3 regions of the Microbacterium sp. NPDC055683 genome follow, and region 1 is predicted to be linked to each of the others. Evidence: riboswitches for the same ligand, from Rfam matches in the RefSeq annotation. Region 1 holds a riboswitch; each other region holds the start of a gene.
The links. Region 1 has a riboswitch for thiamine pyrophosphate ahead of ACWGPF_RS05450 (ECF transporter S component). Riboswitches for the same ligand answer to the same signal wherever they lie in the genome.
Positions count from the first base shown of each region.

Region 1 (9,777 bases):
GCTCGCCGATCTCGGCGGCGACGGCGAGCGCCGCGTCGACGATGCCGTCGACCTCCGCGACGCGCGGGTAGGTCGCGATGAGCGTGTCGGCCGCCGTCGTCGTGCGGTCGACGTTCGCCGCCTCGTACGACACCACGTCGCCCGTCGCGCCGTCGACCTCGAGGACGACCTGCCCGATGTTCTCGCCGTAGTTGCCGGTCTGGATGACGGGACGGGTCTCGCCCGTCGTCGACCCCGGAACGGGCGCGTCCCACGCGTACTCCTTGTGGGTGTGGCCCGTGAAGATCACGTCGACCTCGGCCGAGGTGTCCTCGACGATCGAGGCGAACGCACCGCCCGCGGCGACCTCCTCCTCGAGCGTGGCGCCCTCCACGACGCCGTCGACCGAGCCCTCGTGGTACTCCGCCACGATGATGTCGGCCTCGCCGTTCGCGGCGTCGCCGTCGGTCAGCTGCGCGGCGACGCGGTTCACGGCGGCGACGGGGTCGCCGAACTCGACGTCGGCGATGCCGCCGGGCGAGACGAGCGTCGCCGTCTCCTCCGTGACGACGCCGATGACGCCGACCGTCAGGCCGTCGACCTCGAACGTCGCGTACTCCTGCAGCGCCGGCTCGTCCGTGCCGACGGCGTACACGTTCGCTCCGAGGTAGGGGAAGTCCGCCTCGTCGCTCACGCGGCCCGTGAGGTCGGAGAGCCCCTTGTCGAACTCGTGGTTGCCGACCGCCGACACCGCCAGCTCGAGCGCGTCGAGGACGTCGAGCGTCGGCTGGTCGTCGGCCACCGACGAGGCGAAGAGCGAGGCGCCGATGTTGTCGCCCGCCGACAGGAAGAGCGTGCTGTCATCGCCGTACTCGGCCCGCAGCTGCTCGATCGTGCCCGCGAACGCGACCGTGTTGCCGTCGATCCGGCCGTGGAAGTCGTTGATGTTCAGCAGGTTGATCGTCGAGGTCTCCGCGTCCGCGAAGTCGACGCCCACGACGATGGGGTCGTGGTCGCTGGAGCGGTACGGCGACTCGTCGTAGAACGACGTGGCGTTGTAGTTGTACCGGCTGTACTCGAGCGCGATCGACTCCCCGGAGTTGATGTTCCAGATGTCGGCGCCCGAGACGAGCTCCTCGGCGGAGGCGGAGGCGAGGATGTGGTCGAGCGAGCCGATCTGGCCGTCGAAGGAGTAGGTCTCCTTGCCGGTCTTCTCGCCCTGGTCGACGTAGCCCGCCTCGTAGAGGACCTGCATGGGGTCCTCCTGCGTGTAGGCGTTGAAGTCGCCGATGAGGAATACGTCGTCGGTGCCGACCTCGGCCTGCAGCCCGTCGGCGAAGTCGACGAGCGCCTCGGCCTGCGCGACGCGCGACGCGTTCGACGCGCCCTGGCCGTCGCCCTGGTCGGCGTCGACGCCCGATCCCGATCCCTTCGACTTGAAGTGGTTCACGATCGCGAGGAACGTGTCGTCCTCGTCGCCGCCGACGGGCTGGAAGGCCTGCGCGAGCGGGTAGCGCGCGTTCGAGAACGCCGCGTCGTCGTCGATCACCGAGTCGCCGACGAGCTCGACGGCGTCCTTCTTGTAGATGAAGGCGGTGCGGATGACGTCCTCGCCGGCGGGCACGGTCGCGGGCGACGGGGCGTACGCCCACTCGTCCGCGCCGAGGTCGGCGTTGAGCGCCTCCACGAGGGCCGCCACGGCGGCGTCCCGCTCCTCGCCGGCGATCGTGGAGTTCTCGATCTCCTCGAGCGAGACGACCTCGGCGCCGAGGCCGTTGACCGCCGCGACGATCTTCGCCTGCTGGCGGAGGAGGTCCTCCTCCTCGGCGGCGCCGCGCACGGACACCGCGGAGCACGTGTTCACCGTGACGGGGTCGCCGACGCGGTCGGCGTAGTAGGTGCAGCTCGCGCCCAGCGCCTCCGCGTCCTCGCCCGTCGTCGTGAAGTAGTTGAGGACGTTGAAGCTCGCGATCTGGATGTCGCCGCCCACGTCGGCCGGGCCGTCCGTGCGGGTGTTCTCGAACGTCGCCGGCTGGACGGCGGCGGCGTTGTCGACCGTGAGCTGCTGCGTCGGCTGCAGGTTCCAGAGGCTGTTGCGGTAGTCGACGACGACGGGCTGCGTGAACGTCACGGGCGCGCCGACGCGGACCGGCTCCTCGAGCGAGAGGTAGGGCAGGGGGATGCCCTTGTTCGCGGAGGAGTTGAAGTTGATCGACGCGCCGTCGTCGAGCGTGAGCGCCCGCGCGGCGTTGTCGGCGACGACGGCCGCGTAGGCGTCGACGTCGTCGGGGTTCGCCACCTCGGTGGGCGTCATGAGAGGCGTGGTGCCCGCGGCGAGGCCGATGGAGGCGTAATAGTTCGTGTCGTACGTGTCGCTGACGGTGAAGTCGCCCTGCGGGGCGAACAGCATGCCCTCGATCGACTCGCGACCGGCCTCGTCCTCCGGCCAGGCGAGCTCGGCGGGCGCGACCGTCTGCGTCGTCGTCGCTGCCGGCTCGATCACCGTGACGTTCGCCGCGGTCGGGCTGATCTCGGTGAGGCCGTTGTACTCGGACACGGGGCCGGTGACCTCGACGTAGTCGCCGATGGCGACCTTCGCCGTGGCCTGGCTGCCGTACACGAAGACGGCGTCCGACGCCGTGTGCGCGGCGAGGTCGATGGCGCCGCCCGTGCCGGGCGTCTGGATGTAGAAGCCGTTGAACCCGCCCGTGGGGTACGCCGCCGTCACGACGCCGCGCGTCGTCACCGTCTGGCCCGCGAGCGGGCTCGCCTCGCCCGTGCCCTGGATGGCCGAGATCTCGACGGCCTCCGGGGCCGCCGTGGGCGTGGGGGTCGGCGTGGGCGTCGCCGTGCCCGTCGGCTCCGGCTCGGGGGAGGCCGTCGACGACTCGGGCGTGACCGTGGTCGCGTTGGCGAAGTCGGCGGAGTTGACGTCGGTGTCGACGAAGTCCGTCCGCACGAGGGAGTTCGGCACGGAGTTGGCTCCGTCGACGGCCGCTGCCGTGCCCTCGAAGGTGTTCGACGTCCCGTAGCCGAGCAGGTCGACGACGTGCTCGACGCCGACGATCGAGCCGGTCGCGAGCGTCACGGGGCTCGACGTGTCGGCGAGGAAGATCGTCCCCGTCGTGCCGGAGGGGTTGATGCTCGTGCTGGAGAGGTCGGGCTCGGGCAGCGCGGCGCCGTTGGAGCCGTTGCTGCCGAGGGCGACGAGGAAGTGGTCGCCCGCGGCGATCGACCCCGACAGGGCGAGGGTGCCGTTGGGGGCTCCCGTGCCGGACGCGCTGCGGTACTGCAGCGACCATCCGTCGAGGCTCTGCGCCGTTCCGCCGGCGTTGTAGAGCTCGATGAACTTGTGCGTGTAGGGCGCGTTCGCGCTGCCGCCCTTGAGATAGGCCTCGTTGATGAGCACGTCGGCGGGCTCGGCGGCGGCAGCGGCGACGGGCGCCAAGAGCGCTCCCGTCACCGCCGTTCCGACGAGGACGGCGACCACGCCCGTGGTGCGCTTGCGTGATGACATGACGGTATCGGTCTCCTGGTGGGGTGACGATCGCGCACGCAGGGTGACGCGCGCGGATGCGGGGAGACGCTACGGATGTCGTTTGCACGGGCCGTTTCCGGTCCGTGTCCGGCAGGTGAACGGGTCAGTGAACTGGCGGTCAGGACCGGCGCTCAGAGCGCGAGCACGAAGGTCCAGGTGCCCGCCGCGACGGCCGCCGTCGTCGCGGCGCCGGCGATCGCCGCGGCGAGCACGACGACGACCCCGTCGCGCGGACGGAGCCGCGAGGGGCGGGCCCAGGTGCGGCGCACGGGCGCGCCGAACCCGCGGGCCTCCATGGCGGTCGCGAGTTTCGTGCCGCGGCGGATGGCCAGCACGAAGAGGGCGAAGGTCTGCCCCGCGAGACGCCGGAGCCGCCCCGAGTCGGCGACGCCTCGCGCGCGTCGCGCCATCCCGAGCTCCCGCCAGTCGTCGACGAGCAGGCCGACGAGCCGGAGCCCCGCGAGCGCACCCAGCACGAATCGTGCAGGGAGGCGCAGGATCTGGGCGAGCGCGTCGGCGAGGTCGGTCGGGTCGGTCGTGGCGAAGAGGACGACCGACGGCACCGCGATCGCGAGCACGCGCAGCAGGATGGCGAGGGCGAGCGAGAGGGAGCCGTCGCTCACGCGGAGCAGTCCCCATTCGAGGTACGTCGTCCCGCTCTGGCGGCCGTACAGGGTCGTCGCGAGGCACGCGATGAGCGCCGACGCGCCGATGGGCCACAGCCGCACCCACAGATCGCGGGCCGAGAGCCGCGCGAACGGCAGCACGAGCAGCGTGAGGAGCAGGGAGACGCCCGCCGAGACGGGGTCGATCGACAGCAGCAGCACCACGCCGATCACGAGGGCGGCGGCGAGCTTCGCGACGGCGTTCACGCTCCCGAGCGGAGACCGCCGCGCGTCGATCGTGACGAGGCTCATGCGGCGGCCCCCGCGACGGCGGGGCCGAGCACGACGACGTCGTCGGCGAGGGCGTCGACGAGGGGGCGGTCGTGCGTCGCCACCACGAGCGCCGTCCCGTCGGCGCGCACGTCGTCGAGCAGGATGGCGAGCTCGCGCCACGTGCGCGCGTCCTGCCCGTACGTGGGCTCGTCGAGCACGAGCAGGCGCGGACGCGTCACGAGCGACGCGGCGACGGTGAGCCGCCGCTTCTCGCCGCCCGAGAGGGTGAAGGGGTTCTCGTCGGCGAGCGCGGTGAGTCGCAGGCGGGCGAGGAGGTCGTCGACCGTCCGCGCGGTCGTCGCGGGGTCGGACCGCAGCGCCCGCGGGCCGACCTCGAGCTCGTCACGCACGGACGAGGCGAGCAGCTGGTGCTCGGGGGACTGGAACAGCATGCCGATGCGGGTGAGCAGCTGGCGCGACGTCCACCGCACCGGCTCTCCCCTCGCACCAGCCGCGAGCTCGGCGGAGGCGGTGAGGGCGCCGCCGGCGGGCGCGAGCAGGCCGGCGAGCGTCGCGGCCAGCGTCGACTTGCCCGCGCCGTTGCGGCCGAGCACGGCCGTCGCCGTCCCCGAGGCCACGGCGAGGTCGATGCCGTCGGCCACGGTCCGCGCCTGCCGCGCTCCGAGCGGCCGGCGCCCGACGGCGAGCCGCTCGGCCCGCAGCAGCTCGACGCCCGAGCGTCGCGGAGGCGTCCGAGGGATCTCCGGGACGACGCCCGGCACCCAGACGCCGGCCGCCGTGAGAGCGGAGCCGTGGGCGTCGAAGACGGCGCCGGGCGCGCCATCGGCGATCACGCCGCCGCCCGCGCCGAGCACGACGACGCGGTCGACATGCTCGGCCCACAGCGCGACGCGGTGCTCCACGACGACGAGCGTCGAGCCGGTCGCCTCCGCGGCCGCCACGACGGCCTCCCGCACGTCGACCGCGCCCTCGGGATCGAGGTTCGCGGTCGGCTCGTCGAGGAGCAGCAGGCCCGGCCGCATGGCGAGGAGGCCGGCGAGGGCGAGGCGCTGCTTCTGTCCGCCCGAGAGAGCGGTGGTCGGATGGTCGAGCGGGAGGCGGAGGCCGACGGCGTCGAGCGCCTGCGGAACGCGGCGCCAGATCTCGTCGCGAGGCACGCCGAGGTTCTCGCAGGCGAACGCGACGTCGTCGCCCACACGCGCGAGCACGACCTGAGCATCCGGATCCTGGAGGACGAGCCCCGCGGCGCCGCGCGCCTGCGCCGCGGGTCGGCCGTCGACAAGCATCTCGCCCGCGGCGTCGCCGTCCTCCTCGTCGCCCAGCACCCCCGCGAGGCCGCGCAGCAGCGTCGACTTGCCGGAGCCGCTGGCGCCGAGCAGCAGCACGCGCTCCCCCGGCTCGACGACGAGGTCGACGTCCGACACCGCCCATCCGCTGCGGCCGGCGTGCCGCCATCCCCAGCCGCGGGCCTCGATCCGCGCGGTCACGCGGCGCTGGCGCCTCCCGCTCGACGCGCACGCAGCTCGCGGCCGGACGCGAAGCGGTCGAGGGCGCCCGTCGCGGCGAGCGCGCGCGTGATGACGAGCGACACCAGTCCCGCGAGCACGATGCCCGAGACGACGGCGGACGCCGCGTAGACGAGACGCACCTCCACGGCGAGCGCCGCGACGCTCGAGAAGCTCGTGTCGAGCACCGCGACCGCGACGCCCGCGAGCGCGCCGGACAGCAGCGCACCGAGGAGGCGCCAGTTGGCGTAGGCGAGCAGGGCGAAGCCCAGTTCGGCGCCGAGGCCCTGCACGACGCCCCAGATGAAGGTCGTGAAGCCCCACTGCGTGCCGATGAGCATCGACACGACGGCCGCGACGATCTCCGTGTAGAGGGCCGCCCCCGGCTTGCGGACGACGAGGCCGCCCAGCACGCCGGCGAACAGCCATCCGCCCGCGAGCAGCCCCGACAGGCCGGGCGTGAACGAGAGGAGGCTGTCGAGGGCGGGCCAGGCCTGGCCCCACAGCCAGAAGACGACGCCCGCCGCGACGCCGATGACGCTCGCGACGACGATGTCGACCACGCGCCACGTGTAGCGGCGGGGGGTCCTGGTTCCGGACACGGACACGGACGTGGACATTCTGTTCTCCTTCCTGCGCCGGCATGACCCGGATCAGGTTCGACGGTCGACGCGCGGCTCGCGTCCTCTCAGCCCGGCTCGGCGGACTCCCGTGTGATGTGCGGCTGATTCTACTCCTCCGCGGGGCCCCGCGCCGCGGGCTCCGAGGTGCGACGGGGTACCGTAGGCGGGTGGCAATCGACGACATCCCGGCACCCGAGGCCGGCGCGACCTCGCGTCGGTCGCGCCGGGAGCATCGCGCGATCGCCGACGAGACGCCCGCAGCGGATGCGCCGGTCGCCGCGACCGACGAGGTCGCCCCCGCACCCGCACCCACAGGACCGACGCCGCTCCTCCCGTCGACCGCCGCGCTCTCGTGGGTCGATGCGGATGCCGTCGCTGACGCCCCGCCCGCGGGTCCGCCCGCCGCGACACGGCCGCGTGGGGCGGCCATCCTGCCCCTTCCGCCGCGGCGCCGCGGATGGATCGGCCCCGTCGCCGCTGTCGGCGTGCTCGCCGTCGGCTACGTCGCCGCGTGCGCGCTGTGGCCGCTGTCGAGCGTCGAGCCGAGCGTGTCGGCCCTGGCGGTCGAGACGCCGATCGGCGAAGAGTTCCCCGTCGTGTGGCCCGAGGACGGCACGTCGGCGCTCGCGGCGCAGGGCGGGCCGGGCGGCGCCATCTCGTCGGACGACGAGTCGCTCCCGATGGCGAGCATCACGAAGGTCGTCACGGCGCTCATGATCATCGAGAACCAGGGGCTCGCGGTCGGCGACGACGGCGCGACCTTCGCGTTCACGCAGGCCGACAGCGACGAGTACTGGGCGTATCTGTACGCCGACGAGTCGGCCGTCGACGTCCCCGTCGACGGCACGCTCACGCTCTACCAGATGCTGCAGGGCGTCATGCTCGGCTCCGCGAACAACTACGTCGACCGCCTCGTCCAGGAGATCTGGGGAACGCAGGAGGCGTGGCTCGCCGACGCGACCGCCTGGCTGGCCGACAACGGCCTCGACGGCATCACCGTGACCGACCCGAGCGGCATCGACCCGGGCAACGTCGCGTCGGCCCGCGCGCTCATCGCCCTCGCCGAGAGAGCGGAGCAGGACCCCGTGCTCGCCGAGATCATGGCGCAGGACTCCGTGACGCTGCCGGGGGCGGGGCTCGTCGAGAACTCGAACCCGCTCATCGGCGACGAGGGCGTCATCGGGCTCAAGACCGGCTCGCTGTGGTCGACGGGCACGGAGTACTTCAATCTGCTCGCCGCGAAGGACGTCACGATCGGGCAGACCACCGTCACGCTCTACTCGGCCGTGCTCGGCCAGCCGGACGAGGACAGCCGCGAGATCGTCAGCCGCACCCTGCTCGACCAGCTCGAGGAGGGCATGCAGCAGGTGACCGCCGTCGATGCGGGCGCCGCCGTCGCCCGCATCACGACGGAGTGGGGCGCGCAGAGCACGGTCGTGACCTCCGCCGACGCCGACGTCATCTCCTGGCAGGGCGTGGCCCCCGCGACCGACGCCGACTACGAGGTCGCGATCGGAGACGACGCCGGCGACGAGGTCGGGACGCTGCTCGTGACGGGCGGCATGGACTCCGCGAGCGTCCCGCTGCAGCTGTCGGAGGCCGTCCCCGCGCCGTCGTTCCTCTGGCGCCTCGCCCACCCCCTCGCGCTGCTCGGCCTCGACTGAGGTCAGGCGCCGGCGAGACCCGGGACGGTGTAGCGGCGCTGGTTCCCGAACCGGTGGGCCGTGATCGACACCGCCTGCTCCCGCACGAACGGCAGCAGCTCGACGCGGCCGGCCGACGTCACGGGGCCGTCGTACACGGCGACGGCGGGCGACCCGCCGGTGGCCGCGACGACCTCGCCGGCCGAGCCGCCCACCAGCCGGATGCGCCCTCCCGCCGCGGCGAGCGCCGCGCACCGGGAGGTCCATGCGTCGGCGTCGTCGACGTGCACGGGGACACCCGCGTCGCGCAGCCATCGGCCGACGGCCCCCGACGGGGTCGCCGCCGCGCTGACGACGACGGGAGCGCCCGCGCGCAGGCCCGCGGCGACGACGCGCACGAGCTCCGCCTCCGGCCGGCCGTCGAACCGCACCGTCACGGGGCACGGCGCGTATCGCAGCACGTTCTGCTCCAGGCGGAGGCCCTGCACGTCGCGCGCGATGCCGAACTCCTCGCCCATCGCACGGATGTCGGTCGCGAGCGCCGCGGCGAGCCACGCGTCGCCGTCGACGGCCGCGACAGCGCGGGCGGACGCCGTGTCGGAGGCCGCCTCTCCGGACGCGGGGGCGTCCGTCCAGGTGCCGAACCCGTAGAGGTAGCTCGGACCGCCCGCCTTCGTGCCGGCGCCGACCGCCGACCTCTTCCATCCGCCGAACGGCTGCCGCTGCACGATGGCGCCCGTCGTCCCGCGGTTCACGTAGGCGTTGCCCACGTCGATGCGCTCGAGCCACCGCGCGATCTCGTCCTCGTCGAGCGCGTGGAGCCCTGACGTGAGCCCGTAGTCGACGGCGCGGACGATGTCGATCGCCTCGTCGAGCGTCGCGGCCGCCATGATGCCGAGCACGGGGCCGAAGTACTCCGTGAGGTGGAACTCGCTGCCCGGCTGCACGTCGTCGCGGATGCCGGGGCTCCACAGCGCGCCGTCGCGGTCGAGCATGCGCGGCTCGCGCACCCAGCGCTGGCCGGGTTCCAGGCGCGTGAGCGCGCGCTCCAGCCTGCCCTCGGCCGGAGCGATGAGCGGCCCGATGCGCGAGGCCGCATCCCACGGCATGCCCACCTGGTAGCCGTCGACGGCGTCGACCAGTTGGCGGCGGAAGCGCTCGCTGCGCGCCGCGGATCCCACGAGCACGACGAGCGAGGCGGCGGAGCACTTCTGCCCCGCGTGCCCGAAGGCCGAGGACGCGACGTCCTTCGCCGCGAGGTCGAGGTCGGCCGACGGCGTGACGATGATCGCGTTCTTGCCGCTCGTCTCGGCGAGCAGCGGCAGGTCGGCGCGGAAGGAGCGGAAGAGCTCCGCCGTCTCGTAGGCGCCCGTGAGGACGACCCGCTCGACGTCGGGGTGCGCGACGAGCCGGCGGCCGACGTCGCCCTCCTCGGCGATCGCGAGCCGCAGCACGTCGCGCGGCACACCGGCCTCCCAGAGCGCCTCGGCGAGCACCGCGCCGCATCGCTGCGCCTGCGGGGCGGGCTTCAGGACGACGGGAGAGCCGGCCGCGAGCGCGGCGAGCGACGAGCCGGCGGGGATGGCGACG
Region 1 covers NZ_JBSHGQ010000008.1:82,054-91,830, reverse strand. Annotated here, with positions in the region: gene ACWGPF_RS05465 (ExeM/NucH family extracellular endonuclease) at 1-3,496, opposite strand, end outside; gene ACWGPF_RS05460 (energy-coupling factor transporter transmembrane component T family protein) at 3,649-4,434, opposite strand; gene ACWGPF_RS05455 (ABC transporter ATP-binding protein) at 4,431-5,903, opposite strand; gene ACWGPF_RS05450 (ECF transporter S component) at 5,900-6,541, opposite strand; TPP riboswitch at 6,535-6,643, opposite strand; gene ACWGPF_RS05445 (D-alanyl-D-alanine carboxypeptidase family protein) at 6,712-8,208, shown strand; gene ACWGPF_RS05440 (bifunctional proline dehydrogenase/L-glutamate gamma-semialdehyde dehydrogenase) at 8,211-9,777, opposite strand, start outside.

Region 2 (9,777 bases), on a different contig from region 1:
CGGCTCGCACGTGGCGTTCGTCGGCCCGTCCGGCGCGGGGAAGACGACCGTCCTGTATCTCACGCCGCGGCTGTACGAGGCGGAGACAGGACGCGTGCTGTTCGCCGGGGCGGACGTCCGCTCGCTCACTCAGGAGTCGATCGTGGACGCCGTCGGCATCGTCTCGCAGGAGACGTACCTCTTCCACGCGACGGTCCGCGAGAACCTCCGGTACGCACGGCCCGAGGCGACCGACGAGGAGATCGAACGCGCCTGCCGACAGGCGAACATCCATCACGTCATCGCGGGCTTCGAGCACGGCTACGACACGGTCGTCGGGGAGCGCGGCTACCGGCTGTCGGGCGGCGAGAAGCAGCGCATCGCGATCGCGCGCGTGCTCCTGAAGGACCCGCCCGTGCTCCTCCTCGACGAGGCGACGAGCGCGCTCGACACCGTGTCTGAGCGGATCGTGCAGGAGGCGCTCGAGAGCGCCTCGCGCGGGCGCACCACGATCTCGATCGCGCACCGGCTGTCCACCGTCATCGACGCCGACGTCATCCACGTCGTCGAGGCGGGGCGCATCGTCGAGTCGGGCACGCACGCCGAGCTCGTGCTCGCGGGCGGGCTGTACGCGGAGCTCGCGGCCGAGCAGCTCGCGGCGACGCGCGCGCTCGAGGAGTGAGGCTCAGGCGAGGGCGCGGACCTCGGACGTGAACGCGTCGAGGAGCGGAGCGACCTCGGGGTCCAGGTGGCCGATCTCGGCGAGACGGGGGATGTCCATCCGCAGGATCTGGCCCGCGCGCGCACGGCGGGCGGGCTCGTGCGCCGCGAGGGCCCGGAGCCCGTCGCGCATGGCCTGGAGGCAGGCCTGGAACACCCGGGGGTCGGCCTCGCGCTGCGTGATGGACGTGCCGTCGGCTCGCACCCGCCACTGCACGACGACGTCGGGGACGACGTCGAACGCGCGCGCGGAGGTGTACATGCGCTGCGCGATCTCCTGATCCTCGTAGAGCACGCCCTCCGGGAAGCGCAGCCCGTGGTCGCGCCAGAACGAGGTGCGCGACACCTTGGACCACGCCACGATGTTGCCCGTCACCTCGGGATGCGCGTCGAGCGTGGTCGCGACGCGCCGGGGCGAGGTCGCCGCTGCGACCCACGGCTGCACCTCGCCCGCGCGGTAGCCGCCCCCCTCGGGCCGCAGGCGCACGTAGGCACCCGCGACGAGGTCGCTCCCCGACGACTCCAGCGAGCCGACGAGCGTCTCGAGCGCGCGCGGCATCATGACGTCGTCGGCGTCGAGGAATCCGACGTAGGCGGTGTCGACGAGGTCGAGGCCGGTGTTGCGCGCCGCGCCGAGCCCGCGCTGATGGTCGTGCGGTGCGAGGACGAAGCGGTCGTCGACGGCCGCGTAGCGCGCGAAGATCTCGCCCGTGCCGTCGGTCGAGCCGTCGTCGACGAGGACGGCTCGCCACCCGTCGAACGTCTGCGCACGCAGCGAGTCGAGCGCGGCGGCGGCGAAGGGGGCGACGTCCCACCCGGGGACGATGACGGTCGCGAGCGGGGGCACGGGACGAGGATATCGCCGCGGCGAGGGTCGGGGACGCGTCAGGCGACCGCGTGCACGGCCGCGGCGACCGCGTCGGCGACGTCGTCGAGCGGGCGGGTGTGCCCGTGCGCCAGGGTGAAGCGCACGGAGGTCTGCGCGACCTCGGGCGGCACGCCCATCGCGACGAGCACATGCGACGGCTCGTCCGATCCGGCGGCGCACGCCGAGCCGCTCGACGACACCACGCCGCGGCGCTCCAGCTCGAGCAGCACGGCCTCTCCGCTCGTGCCCGCGAACGTGAAGCTCGCGCTGCCCGGCAGACGCCGCGTCGGATGCCCCGTGAGCCGGGCGGAGGGGACGAGCGCGAGCACGCGCGCCACGAAGTCGTCGCGGATGGCGGCGACCCGGCGTGCGCACTCCTCGCGCTCCTCCTCGGCGAGCTCGAGGGCGCGCGCCATCGCGACCGCGAGCGCGACCGACTCCGTGCCGCTCCGGCGGCCGCGCTGCTGACCGCCGCCGTGGACGAGGGGCTCGAGCGGGATCCGTCCCCGGATGGCCAGCACGCCCACCCCCTTCGGCGCCCCGACCTTGTGCCCCGCAAGCGAGAGGGCGTCGGCGCCCGTCGACCGCAGGTCGAGCCATCCGGCCGCCTGCACGGCGTCGAGATGGAGCGGGACGGCGACGTCCGGGACGATCTGCACGGTGCCGACCTCGTTGTTCGCGAGACCCATCGACACGAGGGCCGTGTCGGGCCGGATGGCCGCGGCGATCTCGTCCGCCGACGCCGCGCCGTCGCCGTCCACCCCGACGACCGTCGTCTCGACGCCGTGGAAGCGCGCGAGGTACGCCGCGGACTCGAGGATCGACTCGTGCTCGACGGCGGTCGTCACGATGTGCCGCGCACCGCGATGGGCGAGCGCGGCGAGCGCGACGCCCTTGACGGCGAGGTTGTTGGCCTCCGTGCCGCCGGAGGTGAAGACGATGTCTCCGCGGCGCATGCCGAGGACGCCGGCGATGCGCGAACGGGCGTCTTCGACCGCAGCCGCCGCCCGCTCGCCGACCGTGTGGTGGCTCGCCGGGTTGCCGTAGTCGCGCGTCAGGTAGGGTGCCATGGCCTCGAGCACCTCGAGGCGCACGGGGCCGGTGGCGGCGTTGTCGAGGTAGAGCACGTCAGCGCACGCGGAGATCGAGCCCGAGGTCGACGGCGGGCGCGGAATGGGTCAGGGCGCCCACCGACACGACGTCGACGCCCGTCGCGGCGATCGCCCGCACCGTCTCGAGACTCACGCCGCCCGACGCCTCGACGACCGCGCGCCCCGCCACGAGCGCGACCCCTTCGCGGAGCGCGTCGAGCGGGAAGTTGTCGAGCATGATCGTGTCGACGCCCGCCGCGAGCACGGGCTCGATCTGGTCGATGCGGTCGACCTCCACCTCGACGTGCGCGGTGTGGCCGAGCCGCGCCATCCCCGCGCGCAGCGCGGTCGTGAGGTCATCGCCGCCGAGGACCGCGAGGTGGTTGTCCTTCGCCATGACGGCGTCCGACAGCGAGAAGCGGTGGTTCGAGCCGCCCCCCGAGCGCACGGCGTGCCGCTCGAAGGCGCGCAGACCCGGCGTCGTCTTGCGCGTGTCGGCGATGCGCGCGCCCGTCCCCGCCACCTCGGCGACGTAGCGCGCCGTGAGCGTCGCGATGCCGGACATCCGCTGCGTGAAGTTGAGGGCGACGCGTTCGGCCGTGAGGACACCGCGCGCGGGGCCGGCGACGTGTGCGAGCACCGTCCCCTCGGCGAATCGCGAGCCGTCGTCGACGAGCACGTCGACGCCGATGCGGGAGTCGACCAGGCCGAAGGCGGCCTCGAAGACCTCCCCGCCGCTGAAGACGCCGGCCTCGCGCGCGACGAGTGCGGCGTCCGCCGTCGCGTGCGCGGGGACGAATGCCTCGCTCGTCAGGTCGCCCCACGGCGCGTCCTCGTCGAGGGCGGCGCGCACGGCGCGGTCGATGGCGGATCGGGTCAGCATGGTGCTCCTGCCGTGGCGAGGGCCGGTTCGGGTGCGGGGCGGACGGCATCTGCGCGATGGTGCGCGCCGGCCGACTCCGTGCGTGCGAGGGCCGCGCTCGCGGCCAGGGCGCCGACGCGCACGAGGGCGGCGTCCTCGTGCGCGCGGGGTGTGCGGGGGGCGGGAAGCGCGGCGTCCCACGCCGCCAGGATGCCCGCCGCGTGCAGGAGCCGTGCCCCGTCGCGGACGAGGCCCACCTCGTCCCACATCAGCCGCTGCAGCGCCTCGCGTGAGAACGGGGGTGCATCGGGATCGGGCGGGACGGGTGCGGCCGGGCCGGGAGCCGCCGGCGCGCTCGCCGCGGTCGCGTCGGCGAGCGCGGCGGCCGCGCGGGCGCCGAAGACGGCCCCCTCGAGCAGCGAGTTCGAGGCGAGCCGGTTGGCGCCGTGCACGCCCGTGCGCGCGCACTCGCCGACGGCGAGGAGCCCGGCGCGCGTCGTCCGCCCGTGGAGGTCGGTGACGACGCCCCCCATGAGGTAATGCGCGGCGGGAGTGACGGGCACGGCCGTCTCGGCCCAGTCGAACCCGCGCGCCGCCACCGCCGCCGTGATCGTCGGGAAGCGGGCCGCGAGCGCCGCCCTGCCGAGCGCGGTCGCATCGAGGAGCACGGGGCGGCCGCCCTGCGCGGCCATCCGCCGCGCGATGGACCGCGCGACGACGTCGCGCGGGGCCAGTTCGCCGTCGGGATGGTCGTCGAAGGCGAAGCGGCGCCCCGTCTCGTCGACGAGCACGGCGCCCTCTCCGCGCACCGCCTCGGAGACGAGGAACGGCGCGCCGGCGGCGAGCACCGTGGGATGGAACTGGACGAACTCGAGATCCGCGACCGCGGCACCCGCGCGCGACGCCGCGGCGATGCCGTCGCCCGTGGCGAGCTCGGGGTTCGTCGTGCGGGAGTAGAGCCGGCCAGCGCCGCCCGTTGCGAGCACCACGGCGTCCGCGCGCAGCTCGCGGACCGCCCCGTCCGCGAGGACGCGCACCCCGCCGACGCGGTCGCCGTCGTCGACGAGGTCGATGAGACGGGTGTGCTCGAGGATGCGCGCGCGCGACGCCCGTGCGGCGGCGACGAGCACCTCCTCGATGGCGCGGCCGGTGGCATCCCCGCCTGCGTGCAGGATGCGGGCGTGGGAATGCGCGGCCTCCAGGCCCATGCGGAGCGCGCCGTCGGCGTCGCGGTCGAAGGCGACGCCGAGCGCGATGAGCTCGCGCACGCGATCGGGGCCTTCCGAGGCGAGGACGCGGACGGCATCCTCGTCGCACAGGCCGTCGCCCGCGCGCAGCGTGTCGGCGACGTGCGCCCCGACGCTGTCGCCGCGCGTCAGCACGGCGGCGATGCCGCCCTGCGCCCATCGGGTCGCGGTGTCGGCGAGCGCGCCCTTCGCGACGATCGTGACCTCGACGCCCGCGCGTGCGGCATGGAGCGCGGCGGAGAGGCCGGCGATGCCGCTCCCGACGACGATCGCGCTCGTCATGATCCGGCCGGCCGCGCGGCGAGCATGCGCTCGAGCGCGACGCGTGCGGGAGCGGTGACGGACGCATCCACCGAGATGCGGTTGACGACGCGTCCGGCCACGAGCTCCTCGAGCACCCACGCGAGGTAGCCGGGGTGGATGCGGTACATCGTCGAGCACGGGCAGACGACGGGGTCGAGGCAGAAGATCTCGTGCTGCGGATGCTCGGCCGCGAGCCGCTGCACGAGGTTGATCTCGGTGCCGATGGCGAACGTCGTCGGCTCCGTCGCGGCGAGGATGGCCTTGCGGATGTAGTCGGTCGACCCCGCCTCGTCCGCGGCGTCGACGACCTCCATGGGGCACTCGGGATGCACGATGACGCGCACGCCGGGGTGCTCCGCGCGCGCCTGCGCGATCTGCGCGGGCGTGAAGCGGCGGTGGACGGAGCAGAACCCGTGCCACAAGATGACGGCGCTGTCGCGCAGCGTCTGCTCAGTCGAGCCGCCGAGGGGGCGCCGGGGGTTCCACATCGGCATCCGGTCGAGCGGCACGCCCATGGCCTTCGCGGTGTTCCGTCCGAGGTGCTGGTCGGGGAAGAAGAGCACGCGGCGGCCGCGGGCGAACGCCCACTCCAGCACGGTGCTCGCGTTCGACGAGGTGCAGACGATGCCGCCGTGGCGGCCCACGAATCCCTTGATCGCGGCCGACGAGTTCATGTAGGTCACGGGGACGACCGGCACGAGCCCGTCGGCATCCGGCGCGTCGAGCGGCCCGAGGACGTCCTCGAGCTGCTCCCAGCACTCCTCGACCTGGTCGATGTCCGCCATGTCGGCCATGGAGCACCCCGCGGCGAGGTTCGGCAGGATGACCGCCTGCTCGGGGCCGGAGAGCATGTCGGCCGTCTCGGCCATGAAGTGCACCCCGCAGAAGACGATCGCCTCCGCGGCGGGATGGGCGAGGGCGGCGTTCGCGAGCTGGAAGGAGTCGCCCACGTAGTCGGCATGCTGCACGACCTCGTCGCGCTGGTAGAAGTGGCCGAGCACCACGACGCGGTCGCCGAGCGCCGCCTTCGCCGCGCGGATGCGGTCGTGGAGCTCCGCCTCCGGCGCCTCCCGGTAGGCGCGGGGGAGCTCGCCCTGGCGGGGGGCGCCGGTGGGGATCACATCCCCCATGGAGGCACCGGGTCCGTAGCCCTCCTCGACGTCGAACGTCCACGGCCCGTCGGCGAGGTCGGTCGAGCAGGTCGAACCCGCGGCGGCGCCCGAAAGGATGGCGCGGATGCCGTGGTCGACGCTGGGGTCGACGGGGCGCGGCGAGAGGGCGACGGAGGTGGCGGCCATGGGAACCCCGTTCGGGTCGGTGTGACTCTAAGTCGGACGAACCGAGTTTAAGTCACTCTGACCAGAATGGCGACCGGAGTGTGAGAGGGCGGCGGGGAGAAGAAGCTCAGGCGTCGCCGAGGGGCCCGCGGTCGGCGAGCTCCACATCGGAGTTGTACCGGAAGAGCCGCGCGGGGCGGTGCTTGCCCGTGCGGAACGACTCGGTCGGGATGAGGGACTCCGAGCCCTCGAGGAGCCGGCGGAAGTTCGAGGGGTCGAGGCGCCGACCGAGCACGGCCTCATAGACCTCGCGCAGCTCGGTGAGGGTGAACTCGTCGGGCAGCAGGCCGTGGGCGATGCGGCTGTAGCCGACCTTGTTGCGCAGCCGCCAGAGCGCGTACGCGACGATCCGGTTGTGGTCGAAGGCGAGCGCGGGGAGGTCGTCGACGTCGAACCACTCGACGTTCTCCGGAGCCCCTTCCGCGGCGCGCTGGGCGTCGACGAGGTCGGAGCGGAGCAGGGCCCAGTACACGACCGACACGACCCGGGTGGGGGAGCGGTCGACGTCTCCGAAGGCGTAGAGCTGCTCGAGGTAGCTCGGGCTGAGGGCGGTCGTCTCCGCGAGGGTCCGCGATGCGGCATCGTCGAGCCCCTCCGCGGCGTCGAGCCAGCCGCCCGGCAGCGCCCACTGCTCGCGGAACGGCTCCCGCGTGCGCCGCACGAGCGGGATCATGAGCGCATCGGCCCCCGGTCGCGCGCGCAGCGAGAAGATCGCCGTCGACACGGCGACGCGGATGGCGGCGGGCGTCGGGTCTGGCGTCACCCTCCGAGCGTATATGCTCGCTTCCCAGTGACACGGGGTGTCCCGACCGGGACTGAGATCACACCCGTACGCACCTGATCTCGTTAGAACGAGCGGAGGGATGTCGCTGATGAGTGACGCATACGCACCGGTGCTCGCGAGCGTGAGGGAGTCGTCTCCGCTCGTGCAGTGCCTCACCAATTCCGTCGTCGTGAACGTCACGGCCAACGCGCTCCTCGCGGTGGGCGCCGCGCCCGTGATGGCCGACGTCCCCGAGGAGGCGGGTGAATGCGCGTCGGTCGCCTCGGCCGTGCTCGTGAACCTCGGCACGCCGACCGCGGAGCAGCGCGAGGCGATGCTCGCCGCGGCGTCGTCGGCGCACCTCGCCGGCGTGCCCTGGGTGCTCGACCCCGTCGGCGTGGGCGCGCTCGGGATGCGCACGGCGTTCGCGCAGCGCCTGCTCGATCTCGAGCCGACGGCCGTGCGCGGGAACGCCTCGGAGATCCGCGCGCTCGCGGGCGTCGGAGCGGGCGGTCGCGGCGTGGACGCCGCCGACGACGTCGACGCGGCGCTGGACGCCGCGCGAGAGATCGCCGAGCGGACGGGCGCCGTCGTGGCGGTCTCCGGCCCCGTCGACGCCGTCGTCGCGGTCCGCCGCGTCGCGCGGATCCACGGCGGCAGCGCGCTCCTCACGCGCATCACGGGGGGCGGATGCTCGCTCGGCGCCGTCACCGCCGCCTGCATCGCGGCGGCGGGCGACGCGTTCGCCGGCGCCGTCGCCGCGCACGCGCTGTACGCCGCGGCGTCGGAGCGCGCCGCGGCGGTGTCGGACGGTCCCGGCTCGTTCGGATGGCGCTTCCTCGACGCGCTCGACGCCGTCTCGCCCTCCGATCTCGCCGCCGTGCGCGTCGACGAGTCGACGGCGGTGCGCGCATGAGGCGCGCGTTCGACCCCTCCGTCTACCTCGTCGCCGACGCCGCGTCGGTCGGCGACCGTCCCGTCGCCGACATCGTGGCGGCCGCCGTGGACGGCGGCGTGTCGGCCGTGCAGATCCGCGGCAAGGAGCTCTCGGCGGCCGAGCTGCTGCGCGTCGTGGAGGAGGCGGCCCTGCACACGGCCGGCCGGGCCACCCTCCTCGTGAACGACCGCGTCGACGTCTTCCTGGCCGCCCGGGCGGCAGGCGCCGCCGTCGACGGCGTGCACATCGGTCAGAGCGACCTGCCGGCGGGGCGCGTGCGCGACCTCGTCGGACCCGACGCCGTCGTGGGGCTCAGCGCGAGCCTCGCATCGCAGCTGCCCTCGCTGCGCGGCCTGCCAGCGGACACGGTCGACTACCTGGGCGTCGGCGCCGTCCGCCCCACGCCCACGAAGAAGGACCATCCGGCACCGCTCGGGTGGGACGGCTTCGCGGCGTTCGCGGCGCTCGTCCCCGACATCCCGTGCGTCGCGATCGGCGGGGTGGGGCCGGGCGACGCCGCCGACGCGCGCCGCGCCGGTGCGGCGGGCATCGCCGTCGTCCGCGCGATCTGCGCGGCGACGCGGCCTGCGGAGGCGGCGGCCGCGCTGCGGTTCGAGTGGGCCGATGCGGGGGCCGGCGCGTGAGCCGCGTCGCGAACGTGCTGTCGATCGCCGGCTCCGATCCCTCCGGCGGGGCGGGCGTGCAGGCCGATCTGAAGACGATCCTCGCCTGCGGCGGCTACGGCATGGCGGCCATCACGGCCCTCACGGCGCAGAACACGCGCGGCGTCTCGGACGTGCATACCCCGCCCTCGTCGTTCCTGCGGGCGCAGCTCGACGCCGTCGCGGCCGACGTGCGCATCGACGCCGTCAAGATCGGCATGCTGGGAACCGCCGAGGTGATCGCCGAGACGGCCGCATGGCTGAATGCGCTCCCGGCACGTCCCGTCGTCGTGCTCGATCCCGTCATGGTCGCCACGAGCGGCGACCGCCTCATCGACGCCGAGGCCGAGCGGGCGCTGCACGACCTGTTCGCACTCGTCGACGTCGTCACCCCGAACCTGCCAGAGCTCGCCGTGCTCGTCGGGGGAACGGTCGCGAGCTCCTGGCCGGACGCGCTCGACCAGGCCGCAGAGCTCGCGGGCCGGCACGGCGTGCGCGTGCTCGCGAAGGGCGGCCACCTCGACGGCCCCGACTGTCCCGATGCGCTCGTCGAGCCCGACGGGAGCTCGACGACCTTCCCCGGCGCGCGCATCGCCACGACGAGCACGCACGGCACGGGCTGCTCGCTCTCGGCCGCGCTCGCGACGATGCAGGCGCGCACGGGCGACTGGGGATGGTCGGCGCGCCTCGCGAGGGACTGGCTGCGGCGGGCGATCGCGGAGGCCGACACGCTCGAGGTCGGCGGCGGCCACGGACCGCTGCATCACGGCGCCGCGCTGTGGGCGGGCGACGCGCCGCCCCGCCGTGACGCCGAGCTCGACGCCTGGTGGGACGACATCGCCGCGCTGCGCGCCGGCATCGACGACGTCTGGTTCGTCGCCGCCCTCGGCGACGGAACCCTCGACGAGGCCGACTTCGCCCACTATCTCGCGCAGGACTCCCTGTACCTGCGCGGATACGCCCGGGTGCTCAGCCGTGCTGCCGACCTCGCGCCGACCCTGGAGGAGC
Region 2 covers NZ_JBSHGQ010000042.1:22,571-32,347, reverse strand. Annotated here, with positions in the region: gene ACWGPF_RS14545 (ABC transporter ATP-binding protein) at 1-661, shown strand, start outside; gene ACWGPF_RS14540 (glycosyltransferase family 2 protein) at 665-1,546, opposite strand; gene ACWGPF_RS14535 (cysteine desulfurase family protein) at 1,585-2,694, opposite strand; gene nadC (carboxylating nicotinate-nucleotide diphosphorylase) at 2,696-3,541, opposite strand; gene nadB (L-aspartate oxidase) at 3,535-5,049, opposite strand; gene nadA (quinolinate synthase NadA) at 5,046-6,368, opposite strand; gene ACWGPF_RS14515 (NUDIX hydrolase) at 6,475-7,131, opposite strand; TPP riboswitch at 7,194-7,288, shown strand; gene thiM (hydroxyethylthiazole kinase) at 7,280-8,086, shown strand; gene thiE (thiamine phosphate synthase) at 8,083-8,751, shown strand; gene thiD (bifunctional hydroxymethylpyrimidine kinase/phosphomethylpyrimidine kinase) at 8,748-9,777, shown strand, end outside.
Region 2: linked by a shared signal. The riboswitch ahead of thiM (hydroxyethylthiazole kinase) and the one ahead of ACWGPF_RS05450 (ECF transporter S component) in region 1 are both predicted to bind thiamine pyrophosphate.

Region 3 (9,777 bases), on a different contig from region 1:
CCCTCCGAGCCGCGCACGAGCCTGGGCGGCGACGAGTGGGTGAACGAGTGGCCGAAGCCGGCCGCGTGGGACTTCGTGGCGCTCGGGAAGGGCCACGACACGGCGTACTGGACCGAGTTCCTCCGGGCGCTGCACGACGTCGACCCCGACATGCGCGTCAACATCGAGCACGAGGACGTCGAGCTCGGGCGCATCGAGGGGCTGGAGGTCGCCGCGCGCGTGCTGATCGACGCCGACCGCGCCCTGCAGGAGTCGCTCGCAGCCTGACACGCGCTCCGGCCCCGGATGGCGTCGTCGACGGACGGCGGCGTCAGTCCCGGGGCCGGTACGCGGCGCGCACGCGCGCGAGCCGCTCCTCGAACGCGTGCGGAAGCGGCGACGGGAGCGCATCGAGGGGCCACCAGCGCAGGTCGTCCGACTCGTCGCTGATCCGCAGCTCCGCGCCCTCGCGAGAGATCGTCGCCGCCAGGCCCACGTCGAGGTGCGAGGCGCAGCGGCCGAAGCGCGCGCTCAGCGCGTGGTGGTCGAGGTCGACCACCCTCAGGTCGTCGACGAGGTCGCCCCCGATGCCGGTCTCCTCGGCGAGCTCCCGCAGGGCCGCGCCGGCGATCGACGCGTCACCCGGCTCGAGGTGGCCGCCCGGCTGCACCCAGAAGCGTCCCTTGCCGTGCAGGCAGAGCAGGATGTGCGAGGCGTCGCGGTCGAAGAGGAAGAGACTCGCGGTCAGGTGGCTCGGAGGGCCGCCGCGTTCGAGGGCGGCCGTGCCGTGTTCGGCGAGCGCCGAGACGAAGTCGCCGTGATCGGGAGACGACGCACCCGCCATAGCGACGGCGTCATGAGCGGAGGCGAGGAGGGCGTCGGCAGTCATCCTCCGAGGGTCTCACGTCGCCAGCATCGACAGATGCTGACGAAATCAGGATGATCAGTTCAAGTCGCCCAATGTGCCTGAAACGCGCAGTCTCGCGCCCTCGAGATCGTGCACATTGGCACCTGATTTTGCCGTCCCTGCTCGGAAGGCGGATACTCATGACGCGCTCGACCGCGCAACCCCGCCATGAGCATCCTCCGCACCCCTTCCCATCCACCCGCGTCCGTCGCCGTCGTCGGCCGCGGACGCCTCGGCGTCGTCCTCGCGCGCGCGCTCCGCGAAGCGGGGATCGAGGTGCTCGGCCCGACCGGGCGCGGCGAGCCGGTCGGCGACGCGGACGTCGTGCTGCTGTGCGTTCCGGACAGCGGGATCGCCTCCGCCGCCCGGAATCTGCGCGGGCACCGCGGTCTCATCGGCCACACCTCCGGAGCGACGCCGCTCGATGACGTCGACCTCGGCGTGCATCCGCTGCAGACGTTCACGGGTTCCGAGGGTCCCTCGGTGTTCCACGGCATCGCCTGCGCTGTCGCCGGCCGCGACGACGACGCCCTCGCCGCCGCCACGGGCATCGCGGAGCTCCTCGGCGCCCGACCCGTCGCGATCGACGACGCTCGGCGCGCCGGGTACCACGCGGCGGCGTGCATCGCCTCGAACTTCCTCGTCACGCTGCAGGACACGGCCGAGCGCGTCGCCGTCTCCACCGGGATCGACGCGCCGACGGCGCGCGCGATGCTCGCCCCGCTCGTGCGGCAGACGGTCGAGAACTGGGCGGCGCTCGGACCCGCCGCGGCGCTCACGGGGCCCATCGCGCGCGGCGACTCCGGCACCGTCGCACGTCAGCGTGAAGCCGTGGCCGAGATCCCCGACCTGCTGCCGCTGTTCGACGAGCTGTGCGCGCGCACGGCCGATCTGTCCCAGAGGAAGGACGTCGCATGATCATCCTGCGCACGATCGCGGAGGTGAGGGATGCCGTCGCCGGTGCCCGGAAGGACGGCCGCAGCATCGGCCTCGTCCCCACCATGGGGGCATTCCATGAAGGGCATCTGTCGCTCATGCGCCGTGCGCGCGGGGTCGACGGCTTCGTCATCGTCTCGCTCTTCGTCAACCCGACGCAGTTCGGCGCGAACGAGGATCTCGGCGCGTATCCCCGCGACGAGGCCCGAGACGCCGCGCTCGCCGAGACCGAGGGCGTCGACGTGCTCTTCGCCCCGCCCGTCGACGAGGTGTATCCCGACGGATTCGCCACGACCATCCATGTCGCGGGCGTCACCGATGTGCTGTGCGGGGCCTCACGCGGGCCGCATCACTTCGACGGCGTCGCGACCGTCGTCGCGAAGCTCTTCGGCATCGTCGCGCCCGACACGGCGTACTTCGGGCAGAAGGACGCCCAGCAGGTGCTCGTCGTACGGCGCCTCGTGCGCGACCTCGACATCCCCGTGCGCATCGAGGCGTGCCCCATCGTGCGGGAGGACGACGGGCTCGCCCTCAGCTCGCGGAACGTCTACCTCGACGCCGAGTCGCGCGCGCGGGCCACGGCGCTGAACCGCGCGCTCGCAGCGGCGGACGACGCCGCGCAGCGCGGCGAGCGGGATGCCGGCGCCCTCGTCGCGACGGCCCTCGCGGTGCTCAGCGAGGCGGGGATCGTGCCCGACTACCTCGAGCTGCGCGACGCCGCCGACCTGCGCCCGCTCGACGCTCTCGAGGGTGACGCGCTGCTCGCCGTCGCCGCCCGGGTCGGCGCCGCGCGCCTCATCGACAACCGCATCCTGAGGGGAGGCGCCTGATGCGCCGCACCATGCTGAAGTCCAAGATCCACCGCGCCACCATCACGGCCAGCGATCTGCACTACGTCGGCTCCATCACGGTCGACCCCGACCTGCTCGAGGCGGCCGACATCCTCGAGCACGAGCAGGTGCACGTCGTCGACGTCGACAACGGCGCGCGCTTCGAGACCTACACGATCGCGGGAGAGCGCGGCTCCGGTGTCATGCAGGTCAACGGCGCGGCCGCGCGGCTCGTCCACACGGGCGACACGATCATCGTCATCTCGTACGGCGAGTACGACGAGGCCGACCTGGAGTCCTACGAGCCCGTCGTCGTCCACGTCGATCGCGGCAACGGCATCATCGCGGTGGACGACGCCGTCGCGCGTCTGCTCACGGAGGCGGTGTGAGCACGCGCCCCGATCAGGCGCGTCGCCGCACGGGCATCGGCGACCTCACGGCGAAGAAGGCGGCCGGCGAGCCGATCGTCATGGTCACGGCGTATGACCATCCGAGTGCTCAGGTCGCCGACGCCGCGGGCGTCGACGTCGTGCTCGTGGGCGACTCCGCGGCGATGACGGTGCTCGGCTACGACAGCACGGTGCCCGTGACGGTCGACGAGATGATCATGCTCGCGCGCGCCGTCCGACGGGGGCTCGACGGGCCGCTGCTGGTCGTCGACCTGCCGTTCGGCTCGTACGAGGCCTCCGACGAGGCGGCCGTGGCGACGGCGCTGCGGTTCGTGAAGGAGACCGGGTGCGACGCCGTCAAGATCGAGCGCGGCGGCAGCTCGGTCGACAGGGCGCGCGCCATCGTGCGGGCGGGCGTGCCCGTCATGGGCCACGTCGGTCTCACCCCGCAGACGGCCACGGCGCTCGGCGGCTACCGTGCCCAGGGGCGCACGGCGGAGGAGGCGCTGGCCGTGTGCGAGGGAGCGCTCGCGCTGCAGGAGGCGGGATGCTTCGCGATCGTCTTCGAGGCCATCCCGAGCGACGTCGCCGCCGCCATCATGCCGCGCGTGCACGTGCCGGTCATCGGCATCGGCGCAGGTCCCGCCGTCGACGGACAGGTGCTCGTCTTCCATGACCTTCTCGGGATATACGGAGGTCGCGCCGCCCGCTTCGTCAAGCGCTACGACGACCTCCGCGGGCGCATGATCGCGGGCGTCGCCGCGTACGCGGACGATGTCCGGTCGTCCGAATACCCCGGACCCGAACACGGCTACTCCATTCCCGAGACGGAATACGTGCGGCTGCGCACCCTCCTCGACGCTCTCTGATCCGCTTCCCGCCGCCGACTTGCGCCCGGTCGGGCCCCTGCTACTCTGATCCGGTCCACACGGGAGTCCCAGCAGGGGCTGAGAACGGGCTGACGCTGCCCGCGACCGTCGAACCTGTACGGGTCATGCCGGCGTAGGAAGTAGGAGCAGCTCTTTTGCGCACCCTGGAAGCGACGCACTCGCTCGCGTATCTGCACGACGACGAGCACGGGATCCGGGTGCCTGTCACCCGCATCGCCCTCGAGCCATCCCCCAACGGCGAGGTCAACCCGCCGTTCATGGCCTACCGGACGCAGGGGCCCGGTGGCGACCCGGTGCGCGGCATCGAGCGCCTGCGCGAGCGGTGGATCTCCGTGCGCGGTGACACCGAGACGTACGACGGACGCCCTCGCGATCTGCACGACGACGGCCGCTCGGCCGCGCGCAGGGGAGCGGCGTCCGAGGAATGGCGAGGTGACGCGCACCGCCCCCGCCGTGCGCGCCCCGGGCGCATCGTCACGCAGATGCACTATGCGCGCCGCGGGATCGTCACGGACGAGATGCGCTTCGTGGCGCTGCGGGAGGGATGCGACGTCGAGCTCGTGCGCTCGGAGCTCGCAGCCGGGCGCGCGATCATCCCGCTCAACGTCAACCATCCCGAGGCCGAGCCGATGATCATCGGCCGCGCGTTCCTCGTGAAGGTGAATGCCAACATCGGCAACTCCGCGGTCACGAGCTCGATCGCCGAAGAGGTCGACAAGCTGACGTGGGCGACGACGTGGGGCGCCGACACCGTCATGGACCTGTCGACGGGCGACGACATCCACACGACGCGCGAGTGGATCATCCGCAACGCCCCCGTGCCCATCGGCACCGTGCCCATCTACCAGGCGCTCGAGAAGGTCGACGGGCAGGCGCACCGACTCACCTGGGAGGTCTTCCGCGACACCGTCATCGAGCAGTGCGAGCAGGGCGTCGATTACATGACGATCCACGCCGGCGTCCTGCTGCGGTACGTGCCGCTCACGGCCGAGCGCGTCACGGGAATCGTCTCGCGCGGCGGCTCGATCATGGCGGGGTGGTGTCTCGCGCACCACGAGGAAAACTTCCTCTACACGCACTTCGACGAGCTGTGCGAGATCTTCGCCCGCTACGACGTCGCGTTCTCGCTGGGCGACGGGCTGCGGCCCGGTTCGACCGCCGACGCGAACGACGCGGCGCAGTTCGCGGAGCTCGACACTCTCGCCGAGCTCACGCACCGCGCGTGGGAGCACGACGTGCAGGTGATGGTGGAGGGTCCGGGCCACGTGCCGCTGCATCTCGTGCGCGAGAACGTGGAGCGGCAGCAGGAGCTCTGCTCGGGCGCCCCGTTCTACACCCTCGGCCCGCTCGTGACCGACGTCGCCCCCGGGTACGACCACATCACGTCGGCCATCGGAGCGACCGAGATCGCGCGGTGGGGGACGGCGATGCTCTGCTACGTCACGCCCAAGGAGCACCTCGGCCTGCCCGACCGCGACGATGTGAAGACGGGCGTCATCACGTACAAGATCGCCGCGCACGCCGCCGACCTCGCGAAGGGCCATCCCGGCGCGCGCGAGCGCGACGACGCGCTCTCGAAGGCTCGATTCGAGTTCCGCTGGCGCGACCAGTTCGCGCTCTCGCTCGACCCCGACACGGCGGAGGAGTTCCACGACGAGACGCTCCCCGCGGAGCCGGCGAAGACCGCGCACTTCTGCTCCATGTGCGGGCCGAAGTTCTGCTCCATGCGCATCTCGCAGGACATCCGCGACCGCTTCGGCGGAGCCGAGGAGCAGCAGGCGATCGCCGCCATGCGCCGCAAATCGCAGGAGTTCGCGGCGGCCGGGTCGACGGTGTACCTCGCCGAGCCCCGTGTGCACGGCTGACTCCCGGGAGGGCGCCGGGCACGAGGACGCGAGGGCGGCCGGGCGGGCGGGCGATGCCGGCGCCGTCGCCGACGTGATCGTCATCGGCGCGGGCGTCGTCGGCACCGCCATCGCGGCGGAGTGCGCCCGCTCGGGGCGCTCCGTGCGGCTCGTCGACCCGGATCCGGGCGGCGGCGCGACGTATGCCGCTGCCGGCATGCTGAGCCCCGTGGGTGAGTTCGAGCCGAGCGAGCCGGCCATCCTGCCGTTGCTGATCGAGGCCGCCCGGCGGTATCCCGCCTTCGTCGACGCGCAACCCGGCGGGGCAGCGGCGTGCGGGTACGCGCGGCACGCGACGCTGCTCGTCGGGGTCGATGCCGCCGACCGCGCACGCCTGTCGGCGCTGCTCGCGTCGCCGGCGGCCGCGCCGTTGCACGCCGAGCGGATGGCCGTGCAGGCGGCCCGTCGGGTCGAGCCCCTGCTGGCACCCGGCATCGCGTGCGCCTACACGGCGCCCGACGACCATCGCGTCGATCCGCGCGCGCTCACGTCCGCGCTGCGCGCCGCGCTGCCGGCGGGCGCGGTCATCCGGCGCGCGGTGCGGGCGCTGCGCCGCGGCCGCTCGGGCGCCGCCTGCGGCGTCGTCCTCGACGACGGCACCGCCCTCGCGGCCGCCGAGGTGGTGCTGGCGACGGGGCTCGACACGACGGGTCTCCTCCCATCCGGCATCGTCCCGTCAGGCGTCGTCCGACCGGTGCACGGCGACATCCTGCGTCTGCGAGGGGCGGGGCGCGGGGCCGTGGCGCAGACCATCCGCGCGTCGGTGCGCGGACGGCCGGTCTACCTCGTCCCGCGTTCCGATGGCGATCTCGTGGTGGGGGCGACACAGCGCGAAGACGGCGACGACGACGTCTCGGCGGGAGGGGTCCTCGCACTCCTGCGCGATGCGGCGGAGGTCGTCCCCACGATCGAGGACCACCGCTTCGTCGAGGCGACCGCCCGTGCGAGGCCGGCGACCCCCGATCATCTGCCGCTCGTCGGGCGGATCGACGACGGCCTCGTCGTCGCGACGGGCACCTACCGGAACGGCGTGCTGCTCGCCCCGCTCCTCGCGGCGCTCGTCAGGGACGAGCTCGACGGCGCGCGTGCGCACCCCCTCGCGGCGCTGCTCGACCCCGCTCGTTTCGCCCGAAGCCGCTTCACCCGAAGCCCCTTCACCCCCGCGCGCGTCGGCCGTGAGCGCCGCGCTCCCGTCCCCCTCCCGTTCGAAGGAGCACCTGCATGATCGAGATCACCGCCAACGGCAGTACCCTGCGTGTCGCGTCGGGCTCGGCCGTCGACGCCGTCGTCGAGGCGCTCACGGGCCGCCGGCTCGACGCGGACGGCGCACCCCTCGACGGCGCCCCGCTCGGCGTCGCCGTCGCCGTCGACGGCGGCGTCGTCCCTCGCGCGGCGTGGTCGTCCCGCCTCCTCGTCGCCGGTGCGCGCGTCGAGGTGCTGACCGCGGCGCAGGGAGGCTGACGTGGATGCGCTCGTCGTCGACGGGGTCGCCCTCGGCTCCCGGCTCATCCTCGGCACCGGCGGGGCGCCGAGCCTCGAGGTGCTGGGCGACGCGCTCGACGCCTCGGGCACAGAGCTCACCACCGTGGCCGTGCGCCGCTTCGGCGCGTCGGGAGCCGACGCCGCCGGCTCGCTGTACGCGATGCTGCGCGAGCGCGGCATCCGCCTGCTGCCCAACACCGCGGGCTGCCGCACGGCGCGCGAGGCCGTCCTCACGGCGGAGCTCGCGCGCGAGGCGTTCGGCACGCACTGGATCAAGCTCGAGGTCGTCGCGGACGACGAGACGCTGCTGCCCGACCCCGTCGAGCTGCTGGACGCGGCGGAACGGCTCGTCGCCGAGGGGTTCGCCGTCTTCGCCTACACGGGCGACGACCCCGTGACGGCCCTGCGACTCGAGCAGCTCGGGGTCGCCGCGGTGATGCCGCTCGGCGCGCCGATCGGCACGGGCCTCGGCATCCTCAATCCCCACAGCATCGAGCTCATCGTCGATCGCGCATCGGTGCCGGTGGTCCTCGACGCCGGCATCGGCACGGCCTCCGACGCGGCGTTCGCCATGGAACTGGGGTGTGACGCCGTCCTACTCGCGACGGCCGTCACACGCGCGCACGACCCCGTGCGGATGGCCGCGGCCTTCCGGCACGCCGTCGTCGCCGGACGGCTCGCGGCGAGCGCGGGGCGCATCCCTCGCCGTCGGCTCGCACGCGCGTCGTCGGACGCGGCCGGGATGCCCGAGTTCGCGGCGGCCGGGGCATGAGCACATCCGAGTGCCGAACGGCCATCCGTTCTCGCGCAATCCGCTGTCTTCTCGGCAAACGGATATCCCTTTGCCGAGAGGACACGGGAATGGTCGCAATCAGGTGTGGGCTGGGCGATCGGATGGCCGTTCGAGAGGGGGACGCGGGATGAGCCTGCCCGCCCTCGTCGCGGCCGGGCCCGCCCTCACCGCGGCGCAGCGTGAACGCTATGCCCGGCAGACGATGCTGCCGGGGATGGGCGAGGAGGCGCAGCGGCGGCTCCTCGCCGCGCGCGTGCTCGTCGTGGGGGCGGGGGGCCTGGGCGCCCCGGCCCTGCTCGGCCTCGCCGCCGCCGGCGTCGGCACGCTCGGCATCGTCGACGCCGACACCGTGGAGGTGTCGAACCTGCAGCGCCAGCTGCTCCACGGCGTCCGCGACATCGGCCGCCTCAAGGTCGACTCGGCGCGCGAGGGGATCCACGCGATCGATCCCGCCGTGGTCGTCGAGACGCACGCGGAGCGGCTCACCGCGGCGAACGCCGCCGCCATGCTCGCCCGCTACGACCTCGTCGTCGACGGCTCCGACAACTTCGCCACGCGCCTCCTCGTCGACGACGAGGCAGCGCGCGCGGGCATCCCCGTCGTCTGGGGCTCCGTGCTCCGGTACGAGGGGCAGGTGAGCGTGTTCTGGGGCGCCCGCGGCGTGAGGTTCCGCGACCTCTACCCCGACGTCCCCGACGGCGCGCCCGACTGTGCGACGGCCGGCGTGCTCGGCCCGCTGTGCGCGCTCGTGGGTGCGCAGCTCGCTGCCGAGGCGATCAAGCTCGTCACGGGGGTCGGGCGGACCCTGCTCGGCAGGGTCGTCGTGGTCGACGCGCTCACGGCGGGATGGCGGGAGGTCTCCCTGCGCGCGGAGGAGCCGGCGCCCTCTCCCTCGCTCGTGACCGCCGCCGCGTTGCGCGCCGCGCTCGATTCCGCGCGCCCGCCCCTCGTGATCGACGTGCGCGCGCCCTCCGAACCGGGAGCCGTGCCGACAGCGGTGCGCTGGGAGCTCGACGCCATCGAGGCGGGGGAGGGCGAGCCGTCCGCCGTCGCGGACGCGCTCGCCGCGGGGCGCGAGATCGTCGTCCACTGCGCGGCGGGCATCCGCTCGGCGACGGCCGCCGGCATCCTCGCCCGTCGGCACCCCGGGCATCCGATCGGATCGCTCGCGGGGGGCATCGCAGCGTGGAACGCGCTGCACGACGCCTCGAGGGCGGGGTGCGCGGTTTCGGGATAACCCGAACCACGCCTCCGGAATCCCCCGCTGTCCGTCGGACGCCCCCGCCCTAGCGTGGAGGACATGACCGCACAGCTCACCGCGCCGACGCCCGTCCGGACGTCGTCGCCGCTCCGCGTCGCCGGGGCCGTCGTCCATCTCGCGGCGCTCGGCTTCCTCGGCGCCCTCGCCTTCTCGGCCCTCGCCGGCCTCCTCGGCTTCGGCGTCGGCCTGCTCTTCGTCCTCGGGTTCGGCCTCGTCCTGCTCGTCGGCTTCGTCTACGCGCTGTTCGGCGTCGCGTGGCTCGAGACGGCCCGCGTCGAGGGCCTGTACGGGTTCGGGATCCCCCCGCTGCGCTGGCGCGAGCGCGTCGCCCCCGGCTTCGGCGGATGGCTCCGCACGCTTCTGCGGCAGGTGATCGACGGCCGCCAGTGGCGCGCGATCGCGAACC
Region 3 covers NZ_JBSHGQ010000015.1:11,360-21,136, forward strand. Annotated here, with positions in the region: gene ACWGPF_RS07760 (sugar phosphate isomerase/epimerase family protein) at 1-267, shown strand, start outside; gene ACWGPF_RS07765 (NUDIX hydrolase) at 311-868, opposite strand; gene ACWGPF_RS07770 (Rossmann-like and DUF2520 domain-containing protein) at 1,055-1,804, shown strand; gene panC (pantoate--beta-alanine ligase) at 1,801-2,652, shown strand; gene panD (aspartate 1-decarboxylase) at 2,652-3,041, shown strand; gene panB (3-methyl-2-oxobutanoate hydroxymethyltransferase) at 3,038-3,910, shown strand; TPP riboswitch at 3,960-4,067, shown strand; gene thiC (phosphomethylpyrimidine synthase ThiC) at 4,066-5,796, shown strand; gene thiO (glycine oxidase ThiO) at 5,783-7,060, shown strand; gene thiS (sulfur carrier protein ThiS) at 7,057-7,296, shown strand; gene ACWGPF_RS07805 (thiazole synthase) at 7,298-8,089, shown strand; gene ACWGPF_RS07810 (ThiF family adenylyltransferase) at 8,238-9,347, shown strand; gene ACWGPF_RS07815 (histidine kinase) at 9,411-9,777, shown strand, end outside.
Region 3: linked by a shared signal. The riboswitch ahead of thiC (phosphomethylpyrimidine synthase ThiC) and the one ahead of ACWGPF_RS05450 (ECF transporter S component) in region 1 are both predicted to bind thiamine pyrophosphate.